Regions from separate parts of the Bartonella sp. AA86SXKL genome, predicted to be linked through region 2. Evidence: predicted binding sites of a transcription regulator. Region 2 holds the regulator's gene; the other holds the start of a gene.
The links. The regulator LexA, encoded in region 2, represses DNA repair genes until DNA is damaged. The targets are predictions, from matches to a motif close to TGTTCNNNNTGTGTTCNG.
Positions count from the first base shown of each region.

Region 1: ruvC (crossover junction endodeoxyribonuclease RuvC) is a predicted target of LexA. The motif match lies at 2,134-2,151, and genes of this name have one in related genera.

Region 1 covers NZ_JBHIRE010000006.1:101,108-105,757, reverse strand. The annotation lists gene ruvB (Holliday junction branch migration DNA helicase RuvB) at 1-851, opposite strand, end outside; gene ruvA (Holliday junction branch migration protein RuvA) at 865-1,479, opposite strand; gene ruvC (crossover junction endodeoxyribonuclease RuvC) at 1,493-2,008, opposite strand; partial or broken gene ACFIO5_RS04435 (DUF1465 family protein) at 3,336-3,582, opposite strand; gene ACFIO5_RS04430 (DUF1465 family protein) at 3,602-4,120, opposite strand; gene ACFIO5_RS04425 (OpgC family protein) at 4,302-4,650, opposite strand, start outside.
Region 2 covers NZ_JBHIRE010000005.1:44,425-51,379, reverse strand. The annotation lists gene ACFIO5_RS03730 (septal ring lytic transglycosylase RlpA family protein) at 1,054-1,953, opposite strand; tRNA gene ACFIO5_RS03725 (tRNA-Lys) at 2,489-2,564, opposite strand; gene lexA (transcriptional repressor LexA) at 3,766-4,470, shown strand; gene rimO (30S ribosomal protein S12 methylthiotransferase RimO) at 4,932-6,245, shown strand; gene ttcA (tRNA 2-thiocytidine(32) synthetase TtcA) at 6,784-6,955, opposite strand, start outside.

The DNA of each region.
Region 1 (4,650 bases), on a different contig from region 2:
TCAATCCCCACCGGTCCCCCTAAAAAAGTTTCCGCAATCAGGAGCAAGTAGCGACGATCAAGCGGATCAAGACCAAGATGATCAACCTCAAGGCGCGAAAGCGCTTCATCGGCGATTTTTTGGTCAATTTGTTTTGCTTGTTTAACCAAAGCAAAATCACAAACACGCCGTAAAAGCCGTCCGGCAATACGAGGGGTCCCCCGTGCTCGGCGTGCAATTTCATGAGCACCATCATCACTGATCTTGACGGCAAAAAGTCGTGCATTACGCTGCACAATATATTCCAATTCTTCTATAGTATAAAAATTGAGACGAATTGGGATGCCAAAACGGTCTCTCAGCGGCGTGGTCAAAAGCCCCAAACGTGTGGTTGCCGCTACCAAAGTAAATTTAGCCAGATCAATTTTCACCGAGCGTGCGGCCGGCCCCTCCCCAATGATCAAATCAAGTTGATAATCTTCCATGGCTGGATAAAGAATTTCCTCAATCGCCGGATTTAAGCGATGAATTTCATCAATAAACAAGACATCACGTTCTTCAAGATTGGTCAAGAGAGCGGCTAAATCCCCTGCTTTAGCGATGACCGGCCCTGAAGTAGAGCGAAAATTAACGCCTAATTCTTTTGCCATAATCTGTGAAAGCGTTGTTTTTCCTAACCCCGGTGGTCCTACAAACAAAACGTGATCCAGCGCTTCTTGCCGTGTTTTTGCTGCTTCAATAAATATTTTTAAATTAGCCCGTGCCGCTTCTTGACCAATAAAGTCATCGAGAACTTGTGGCCTCAAGGAACGATCTGGATCGTTAGGAAGGGGGGCGGAACCCAGAAGGCGTTTATCTTCATCTTTATGCATTGTTACCTTGATTTTAAGTAGGAGAAGAAAGCAATTTGAGACTATGGCGGATCAGCAGGGCAGAAGAAACAGTTTCCCCCTCAAGAGCATTCATCGCAAGAGCAAGAGCACGGGATGCATGTTCCCGTTCAAACCCTAGCTTCATCAACGCGGAAAGCGCATCATGCGCAGGTTGATTGGTCATCTCACGCTGAGGAACAGAAACAGTCTTGACCACTTGTTCAAAGGGGAGTGTTTTACTTTTCAGTTCACCCACAATTCTTTCACTGACTTTTTTACCAACGCCTGGCGCTCGACTAATCATCGCAACATCATTTAAAGCAATAGCCTGTGCAAGTTCATCTGGCGATAAAGTACCCAAGATTGCCAAAGCAACCTTTGCCCCTACTCCAGGAACATTTTGTAGAAGACAAAACCACTCCTGTTCAGCTCTTGTAGCAAAACCAAAAAGGCGGATTGCATCTTCCCGAACATGCGTTTCAATAAAAAGGCTTAACGCCTCCCCAACCGAGGGTAAAGAAGGACGCAGACGATTTGACACAAAAACAACATACCCCACACCGTGAACATCAAGAAGGATATGATCATCAAAGATATGTTCAAGAGTGCCCTTTAATTTGCCAATCATGCTTTCACCCCAATCATATCGCCATCCTTGCCTGATAAGATCGGTCAACACTCTTACGATGCATACTATGACAAAGAGCAAGAGCAAGAGCATCAGCTGCATCACTGCTATCAAATTCAGCCCGTGGGAGGAGAACTTTGACCATCATATGGATTTGTTCTTTAGCCCCATGTCCAACACCAATAACCGATTTTTTCACTTTGTTGGGCGCATATTCAAAAACAGGAAGAGTTGCTTGCGCAGGAACCAGCAATGCAATTGCACGCGCTTGCCCAAGTTTTAAAGTTGCTGTAGCATCTTTGTTGACAAACACATGTTCTACAGCAGCTTCATGGGGCATAAATTGATGCACAACCTCTGAAAGACCTTTGTGGATCTGACATAGCCTGGAAGCCAGCTCACACTGTACATCAGAAGAAACCGTCCCTGCTGCAATAAACTGAAGACGATTACCCACAACATCGATAACGCCCCACCCTGTACGCCGTAATCCGGGATCAATGCCTATAATACGAATCGTCTCTGCCATAAACTACAGTCTATACACTTTTCCCCCCTGTGAATAAAGATGTGAATAAAGACAAGAACACAAAGAAACCAGCAACCCAAGACAAAACCAGTAAAAAGATAATCATACCCCCAAATTTATACAATTATAACACACAACGAACAGCATCTTTATGGAATACACTTTATGAAGCATAACTGAAATCAATCAAAACCATTCACACATTACAAGCAAACACCCTCTAAAGCATAAAAATTCCCTTTCTATATCATACTAATGCCATAACGGTTAAACATCGCAAGCGAGCAAATAGAGAGTGCTGGATTGTACATTCATTAAGTGTAAAGAGGCTATGCAATGGATGGTACACACTTTGCGAAAACTTTTTACATTATAGCATGACGCTACCATTATAAATCAACGCATTGATTTATAATGATAATTAATTATTTTGTATGTTGCATAAGAATCCCGAATATCCTAAGATTTTCTCATTACAAATCTGTTTATCTTGAATCAATCAAAACCATTCGCTTACATATGAAACGTGGGATTGCCGTATAGAGTGAAACTGTACAAGAAAGGACTAAAAATGCCTCTAATGAATTGACTCAAGTGCCAAAGGCTGTTGCAACATTGGGGACTGGCAAAGATGATGATAGTGCCGGCTTTCTCCTTTGCAAACGTAAAGATGAGGAGAGCTCAACGGATATGAATAAGAACTGAGAGGTGTTTTTGAATATACCCATCACACCACAATGACATTACGTAAAGAGGAACATTGCATAGAGAGGGACATTGCATGGGGGCACAAGGAACCCATGGGACATTCATTATATGGCACTTTGATTTTGGATATTTTATTTTACGCGAGGGAAATAACTTCCATTCAAAACAAAAGAAGCCCCAAAACTGCAACAATGTGTATTATCCTCATTAACACACACTTTACAGCAACTTTATAGGCATAAATTATAGAGCATAAATAAATTAATGTACAAGCCCCTGCTCTATCTAGCGTCTAATCATTATCAGAGCCAAAACAAAATCACACGATAGATCAACAGAAAGTGTTCTAGCTGCAATCAACCAAAGTCGATTTCCCACAAAGACCAACCATACCCTATTCCATGCCATAATTCAAAATCAATACCTATCCCTCTCTCAGCTATAAACTCAAGATATTTCCTACGCTCAAATAGAAATTAGGCAGAAAAAAGCACTCTAGATTGGTTTTAGTTGTGAAATTTTGGTTGTAAAAAATGGATATACTGCTCTAAATATCGCAAGAAAGAAGCAAGGCGCTATTCTTCTCAGAACGCCCAAAAGCTGTTTTCAGTAATTCGATTTATTTTCCCACTGGATTATCATCGTTCAAAATATAGCCGCCGCTTATTGACCAAAGCGCTTAAACTACAGCAGCATCTCTAAATGAAACAAAATGCACGCTTCTAAACGTAATGAATGAGAACAAATTGACGGAAAATTTCTGGCAATTCATGCCAATGAGGGGGTTCAAGTTCCAATGTCGGTGTATGAAGTGACACTTTTACAATTGCTTTTTTTATTTGTTCTGATGATATTTCCCCTTCGCGCAAAACAAGGGGAGTACCTCTAAGAACGCCCAAAGGCTGTTTTGAGCAATTCGATTTGTTTTCCTACAGGGTTATCATCTTCTAAGGCACAAGAGGCTGCAGTTTCCCACCCAGCACGCATATACTGTATCCGCGCTTCTAAACGCAATGAATGAGAAACAAATTGGCGAAAAATTTCTGGCAATTCATGCCAATGAGGGGTTTCAAGTTCCAATGTCGGTGTATGAAGTGACACTTTTACAATTTCTTTTTTTATTTGTTCTGATGACATTTCCCCTTCACGCTCTGCGCGAAGAAGAAGGAGTTGAGAAGCGATTTGCATAAGTCGTGTACTTAAATACATAGCCTCTTTCGCATAGACTGCAGAAACCTCTGCCGAAAGAGAGCGTGCCACTAATTTCCCTTCTGAGTCAATATACGCTGCGGTTTTTTCAATCAGCGCCATTGTTTCTTCGTAGAGACGATTAAAAGCATTTTCAAAAGCATTATGCTCAATCATGATAATAGGTTCATCATATGGACGTTTATGTACACTCACGCTTTTATACTCCAAGTATCAGCACAAAATCATACCCCTCAACGAACAGAGTATTAAAAAGTTTCTTTTGTTGCTGTATAGAACGCTTTTTTTTTAAAACTGCTACCTCTTTTAATTTTTTTGCGCAACGCACTTTTTATACTAAGGTTAACGTGCCCAACAAACACTATAGGAATGTTTTTTATAAACGGATCATTTTCCTTGAAAAGGACCACTGCCAAGATTGCCGTTTTTCACAATAATAAGCGACTCCAAATTGCAAAGCAATACCCGTTATTATTAAGAAGGTATCGGAAAAAACCGTTTCTGTCATCACTGTTTTTATAATTTGTCCAAACATCGCAAAAATGGTTCCCGTTACAAAGACCGGTAAACTATGTTTTCCTAAAATTGCTAAAGGATGTTTCTGAGAAACATAAAACCATTTATTGATGCGTGGCAAAGAAAGAATGAGAAAGGCTAATGCAAGAACATGGAGTAAACGTGGCAAGCTTAAAAAGGTTTTATTAAAGTTCACCAACGGGGAAGAC
Region 2 (6,955 bases):
CTTATATAGGAAAAAACTTTTTGATTTCTGAAAATTGAGGAATTATTTACAACTCATAAAAAGATTTTATTTTCATTTAGCTTTAGAAAAAATAATATGACACGTTTTTTATCTTCTATATAGGTTCAGTTTAACATTTTAAATGTATGAGAGACAAAAGATTTTTTCCTATTTTTATTGATAGTATTTTGATTTGTTATGATAAATTATCATTTTAAAATTGAAGCTAACTCAAAGATACTGTAAGATTCTCTCATCCCCTCTTCTCATATTGAATTCATTAAAAATCGCTTACTTACGGGTCATAAGTAGGGTTCGTATATGGATAAAAATTATTAAAAAAGAGAGTAAAAATACTTCTTATCAACCTCTCAAGTGTTAAGAATTATCGCACAAAACATTGGGGACTTGCAAAGTGTATGATGGTGTCGATTTATATCTTCATAAGTGTAAAGATGCTGATATCTAAAGGCGTTAACAGTTATACCATTCACAGGCGCTGTCGTAAAATAGGCTTGTAGCGTGTTAAAGTATGTCTCTTTTAAATAAGTCCATGAATTGGCAATGTAAGTGTATTTTGTTTGAGACGCTCTGTTTTTCGTGAGGGAACTTACTCCATTAAAGAACATGATAAACAAAAGCATGAGATAATGCATAATCTTTTCATAAGATATTACCGTAGATACTTTAGAAAGATACAAGGACGAATCAAAAGAAAATATTTTTTTACTTGTTAAGCTTTTTATTCCTCTCAAATCGATTGTACAAGTTGTTTTAGAGATTACAAAAACAGACTTATACAATAATCTACCTTCGTCCAGCAAAAGCTATTACAGCAAGAAAAGTACACGCTTTATTAAGCAAGCAATATCATAAAACGACGAATAGGCCAGCAATGGAGTGGAAAGTCCGTACTAAACTTATAATGATAGAACCCAACCACGCTTTTTGAAAAGGACAACGCGCTTTAAGATAAAAATCCTACACTAAATCCGTAATTTCTTACCTTTTTTACTAAAAAATTATATAGATAAAAAATCAATGCATTTTTTCTTAAAATAGTTGTAGCCAATTAACCTTTGTTTTTTTGTTTAGCTTATTTATAGAAGCAACTTGATCGAATGGTATCGGCTTATCAACCATGATAGGACCAATTTCTGGCAATTTAACTGCAACAGTTTTATTACGTTGTTCTTGTTCAACAGCAGCTGCTTTAGCTAATTCTTTTTTGTTCCCTGTATTGCGCTGCTCTTTTAACAAAACAGTTTCTCTTTTTTTCGCAACATTTTCCGACGCTAATGAATATGGGGCAGCATTTCCAGGAGTATAAGAGGACATTAAATATGCAGCATCATAATAGCCAACAGGTGCTTCAGCAATATATTCTACTTTAACATCTGCGACCCCCCTATCTACATACCCCAGTATTGTCGCAGCTTGCCTTGATAAATCAATGATTCTGTCTTTCATAAAAGGTCCGCGATCATTCACTCTAACAACGATTGAAGATCCATTTTTTAAATTAGTAACACGAGCATAGCTAGGTAAAGGCATTGTAGGATGAGCAGCAGTCAAAAGATTCATGTCATAAATTTCACCATTGGCAGTTAAACGTCCATGAAAATCTGAACCATACCAAGATGCTTCGCCAACACGTTTATAAGTTGGATCACTTTGAGGATAATACCACTTTCCTTTTATTTGATAAGGTTTACCAACAATCACTCGTCCACGCTTTTTTTCTTCTGATTGATTCTTCTTATTGGATACTTGTTGAGGTAGTACAGAAGTGTTTACGTTAATTGGTTTATTATGATAGGAATCTTTTATTGAAAAATTCATAGTTTGGCTTGCGCAACAAGATACCAGTGACTGAGAAATGACAATCATAGAAAACAATTGAAGTGTTGGTTTAATCATAAAAGTAATTTTCTTTTTTCTATTTGAAGGCATCTATTCAGTCCACTTATTTCTGTTAAGTACTACTGTAAAAACCACGTCACGCTTTTGTACGCAACGGAAGAATTTACGTTTTTAAATGATTCCCCTCGCGTATATACCACTCTTGAATTGTCCCCTTTTACCAAGAAATTAACGTATTGTTAATCTTTTTATGGTTTTCATACGAAATAAATGTAGTCTAGTAGATATTAAAAAGATTAAAAGTTAAACAAATCAACATCTTATAGAAAATTCATTTCATAATATAAGTGTGAATAAGTGGTGATTTTAGCAACTGTTTTGCGAATCATGTAATGCAGTGGATATTAAAAAAAACACCTATGGATTGAGAAAATTAGAAACCACATGTGCTGCCAACGCAGGTACAACCCTATCCATAAGCTTAAAGCTCTTTTTTGTTGGAAAGGAGACAGCATAACATCGCTCTATTCCAAAACAGCTGATAAAAATAGAATCAATAAAAACTTCAAAAAGAATCAAAAAAAGATTCTTAAATTTTTTATAGCCTATTGATATTACTTAAATTTGGTGAGCGCGCAGGGATTCGAACCCTGGACCTACTGATTAAAAGTCAGTTGCTCTACCAGCTGAGCTACGCGCTCTCACACAAGCTATCTAGTTTGCATACTATCTAGTTTGCAGAAAGTGAAGGGAACATACGGTTGACTTTCCATTTGGTCAACACCTTTTGAAAAAAAATATTATTATTTTCTTCAGTTATCAATAATTTTCCGTTTTCGCCCCTTTACTTCATCATTGTATAAGTACTCTTTAATCTTCTTTTTGAAGTTTCAATAAAGGAAAAATTTCACTGCAAAATATTGCATAGATTCGAAGCGTTAAAATTATGAGAAATACCCCCTTCCCCTCACATGGGTTGTTGAGCATAATGGGTAGAGAAGAAAAAATACCTTTTATTATAATATTATTTTTATATCTTAGTGTTCAATTTTCAAATATGAATACAGCTTTATAAGATAATATATTGATTTATAATAATTTATCATTTTTTACTTGAGTGAAAAGTCTCAAATAATGTAAGTTTTTCTCATTTCAAATCTTTTTTATATTGAAACAATAAAAAGCATTTTCTTGACCGATATAAGTGAGAGAATAAAACTATAAAAAAGAAATGAAAATACCTTTTATGCCTCCTTTTAATAACCAAAAATTATCGCAACATTAGGGGTCATGAAAATAGTATATAGCGGTTGACACGTTAGACTTGAAAATGGAACAATGAGCAACAATGGCTTTGAGAGTATGATTTTTGTTCATGTATAATGAATAATAACGAAAGCCAATTTATCCTATAGAATAAAGTAGATATGAAGCAAAATTTAGTCTCATTGAAAATATCCCGAATGACTATAAATTATGCTCACTATTAGAGCTGTAGATAATTTTACTAAGAATAAAAAAGCAGAAATAATATGCAGTATGCAAAATGATTTTAAGTGTTCTGAATATATAGAATGCCTTCTAGTTAACTTTTTTATATTAAAATTTACAAAATACGTAAATATATTTTTAGAAGAAAAGGATAATACTAGTCACAAAATTTAGTATTGGATAATTCAGTCAGAACTATAAAGTATATTTATACATTATTTAATATTAATGTATATATACAGTATATAAATAACAATTTAAATATATCTATAAATAAAAATATTGATTTATTAAATTGATAAGATCAAAAACAAAGAAAATAATTTTGATTTGGCGATAAAAATTGTAAAAGTTCTATATATAAATGTATTTTTACTTTACTAATTTTTATTATTTTGATTGGAATATTGAATGTTAACATGTAAACAATATGAGCTACTCTTGTTTATTCATAACCATATAAAAGAAACTGGTGTTCCTCCTTCTTTTGAAGAAATGAAAAATGCATTAGAACTTTCTTCAAAGTCTGGTATTCATAAGCTCATTATAGCCTTAGAACAACGAGGTTTTATACGTCGCTTGCCCAATCGTGCTCGTGCTGTGGAGGTGATTCGACTCCCTGAAAAAATAACATTTAACCTTTCTTTAGCACGTAAAATTTCTCCCAGTATGATAGAAAGAAAGAAAAGAGAAATATCAAAAAGTTTGAGTCCCTTTGATGAAGAAGAAAAAAAAAATATCACCATTCCTATTATGGGACGTATTTCTGCAAGCGTACCCGCCTCTGCTATACTGCAACAAATAAACAGCCTTTCTCTTCCACTCGATATGGTTAATACAGGTGAGCACTACGCATTAGAAGTTAAAGATGATTCTATGATGGAGGCTGGTATCCTTGATAAAGATACGATCATTGTGAAACGTCAAAATACAGCAATAACAGGTGAAATTATTGTTGCGTTTATTGATAAAAAAGAAGCCACATTAAAACGTTATCGACGCAAAGGAGCTTCTATTGCATTAGAAGCTGCAAATCCTCATTATGAAGTACGGACATACGAATCCGAGCGTGTAGAAATACAAGGCAAACTTACCGGTCTTATTCGAAAATATTAAAAAATAAACCTTATAGTACGCGATAGATATCGCAGTAAGAAACTGTTGAGCATTTTTTTATTGTGCCACACGCAATTGACTTCTTCTCCACAGCCAAAGGATGCCCCCAATTAGGTTTATAAACAATCCAGATCCTTATCGAGCGGGTTTCACTTTCCCCTTCCCCTCCATGTCCTTCTCTTACGCAAGGCTTGACAAGTAAGTTTTAAAATATTCACCACGTACTTTGAAAAGAACTTAAATGCTTTGAAGGAAGCAGCCTTATATCATCATCCTCAATGACGGAATTTTACGATATAATAAGACAAAATTGTATGCATGCATAAAAACATATAAAATTTTGTAGAAAAAAATCAAATAACTTTGTAACAGATTGTATTGCATAGGTATAAAAATAAAGAACATTATTTTTAAGTTAATAAAAGCGTAACTCAATCATTCATAGTAATTGTAGGATCATTATGGTAGCACCTCGTATTAGTTTTGTCTCCCTCGGATGCCCAAAAGCACTCGTAGATTCTGAGCGAATTATTACACGCCTTCGCTCTGAAGGGTATGATATTTCACGTCAACATCAAGGAGCTGATGTCGTTATTGTGAATACCTGTGGTTTTCTTGACTCGGCAAGGAGAGAATCATTAGCCAATATTGATGAAGCTCTTAAAAAAAATGGAAAAGTTATTGTAACAGGGTGTCTTGGTGCTGATCCTGATGCTATTCGCCAAACATATCCTAATGTATTGGCTATTACAAAACCGCAAGCTTATGAAAGCGTTATAGAAGCTGTTCATACAGCAATTCCTCCTGTTCATGATCCTTTTCTTGATTTAGTTCCTCCCCAAGGTATTCGTTTAACACCTCGCCATTACGCCTACTTAAAGATTTCTGAAGGATGCTCTAATCGGTGTAGTTTTTGTATCATCCCTACTTTGCGTGGTGATCTCACTTCACGTCCCATCAGCGATGTTCTTCGTGAAGCTGAAAAACTCGTGCAAGCGGGTGTAAAAGAACTTTTGGTTATTTCACAAGATACGAGTGCTTATGGTATTGATCTTAAATATCTCGAAAATTCTTGGAAAGATCGTACAATCAAAACGAAATTCTTTGATCTTTGTCGTGAACTAGGCGATATGGGTATTTGGGTACGTATGCATTACGTTTATCCTTATCCCCATGTTGATGAAGTTATCGAACTTATGGCTGCAAAAAAAATTCTTCCTTATCTGGATATACCTTTTCAGCATGCATCACCGACTGTTTTGCATCACATGAAGCGTCCCGCACTTATGGAAAAAACAAATCGTAGAATTGAAAAATGGCGGAAAATATGTCCAGATCTTACTTTGCGATCAACATTTATCGTTGGTTTTCCTGGTGAAACGAATGAAGATTTTAATATACTTCTAGAATGGCTAGAAGAAGCAAAAATTGAACGCGCGGGGTGCTTTAAATATGAAGAAGTAAAAGGAGCTGCCGCAAATGATTTGGGATTAGAAAATATTCCTGAAGAGGTGAAAGAAAACCGCTGGCATCGTTTTATGGCAAGACAACAACAAATTTCTACACATCTTTTAAAGAAAAAAATTGGAAAAAGACTCCGAGTGCTTATCGATGAAAGTCAAGGAAAAGTTGCCAAAGGACGTAGTCAGTACGATGCTCCAGAAATAGATGGTGTTGTCCATATATCATCACGACGCCCACTGCGTGTTGGTGAATTTGTCACCGTTAAAATCGAACAATCGGATGCCTATGACCTTTATGGTATAGCAGTTTAAAAATTTAACTCCTTCCCTGTCCTCAATGATGAAGATTTCTATTAGCATCGGTTTATAAAAAGATCAGCTACTCACAATCGAACTTGATCACTTATATAGCTCACTTCATGAGAATTTACGAGCAATCCTTGCTCTGAATGTTTGCTATACACTCCCAAAATACAAAGCAGTTATATATTCTCTTAATTTAATGCCTTAAATGAGCTTTAAATGGCGGTGACAGCGGCGCAAAAGAATAAAATCCACAAGGTTCACCATTTTTAATTAACAAAAGAGCAAATCGACAACCGTACTATTTTCCCATTTTTCATATTACGACAGTCATTGGTTAGTGAAAGGAAACTTTTTTCAAGAGTGTTTTATGCACACAAGAATTTCCTTTGTGATATGCAGGCAGATGTTTTTTATAGATGCAATATAAGAGAATTTGAAACAAAACAATCTGACGGTATTTAAATTAAAAAACAATAAATTATCATTATAAATAAGTATCTTATCGTAAATTCTTTGAACTTATTTTTTTAATATCTAATTTTTATTAACACGTTTTAAAATCAAAGAATTTCTTATCAAGCAAATGACTTGGGCGTACATTTGTTAAAGCGCGAATCATCGTATCTTTACGTCCTGGCATTTGTCTTTCTATATTTTTCAGCATTTCTTTCATTGCATTACGTTGTAATCCATCTTGACTACCGCAAAGATTACAA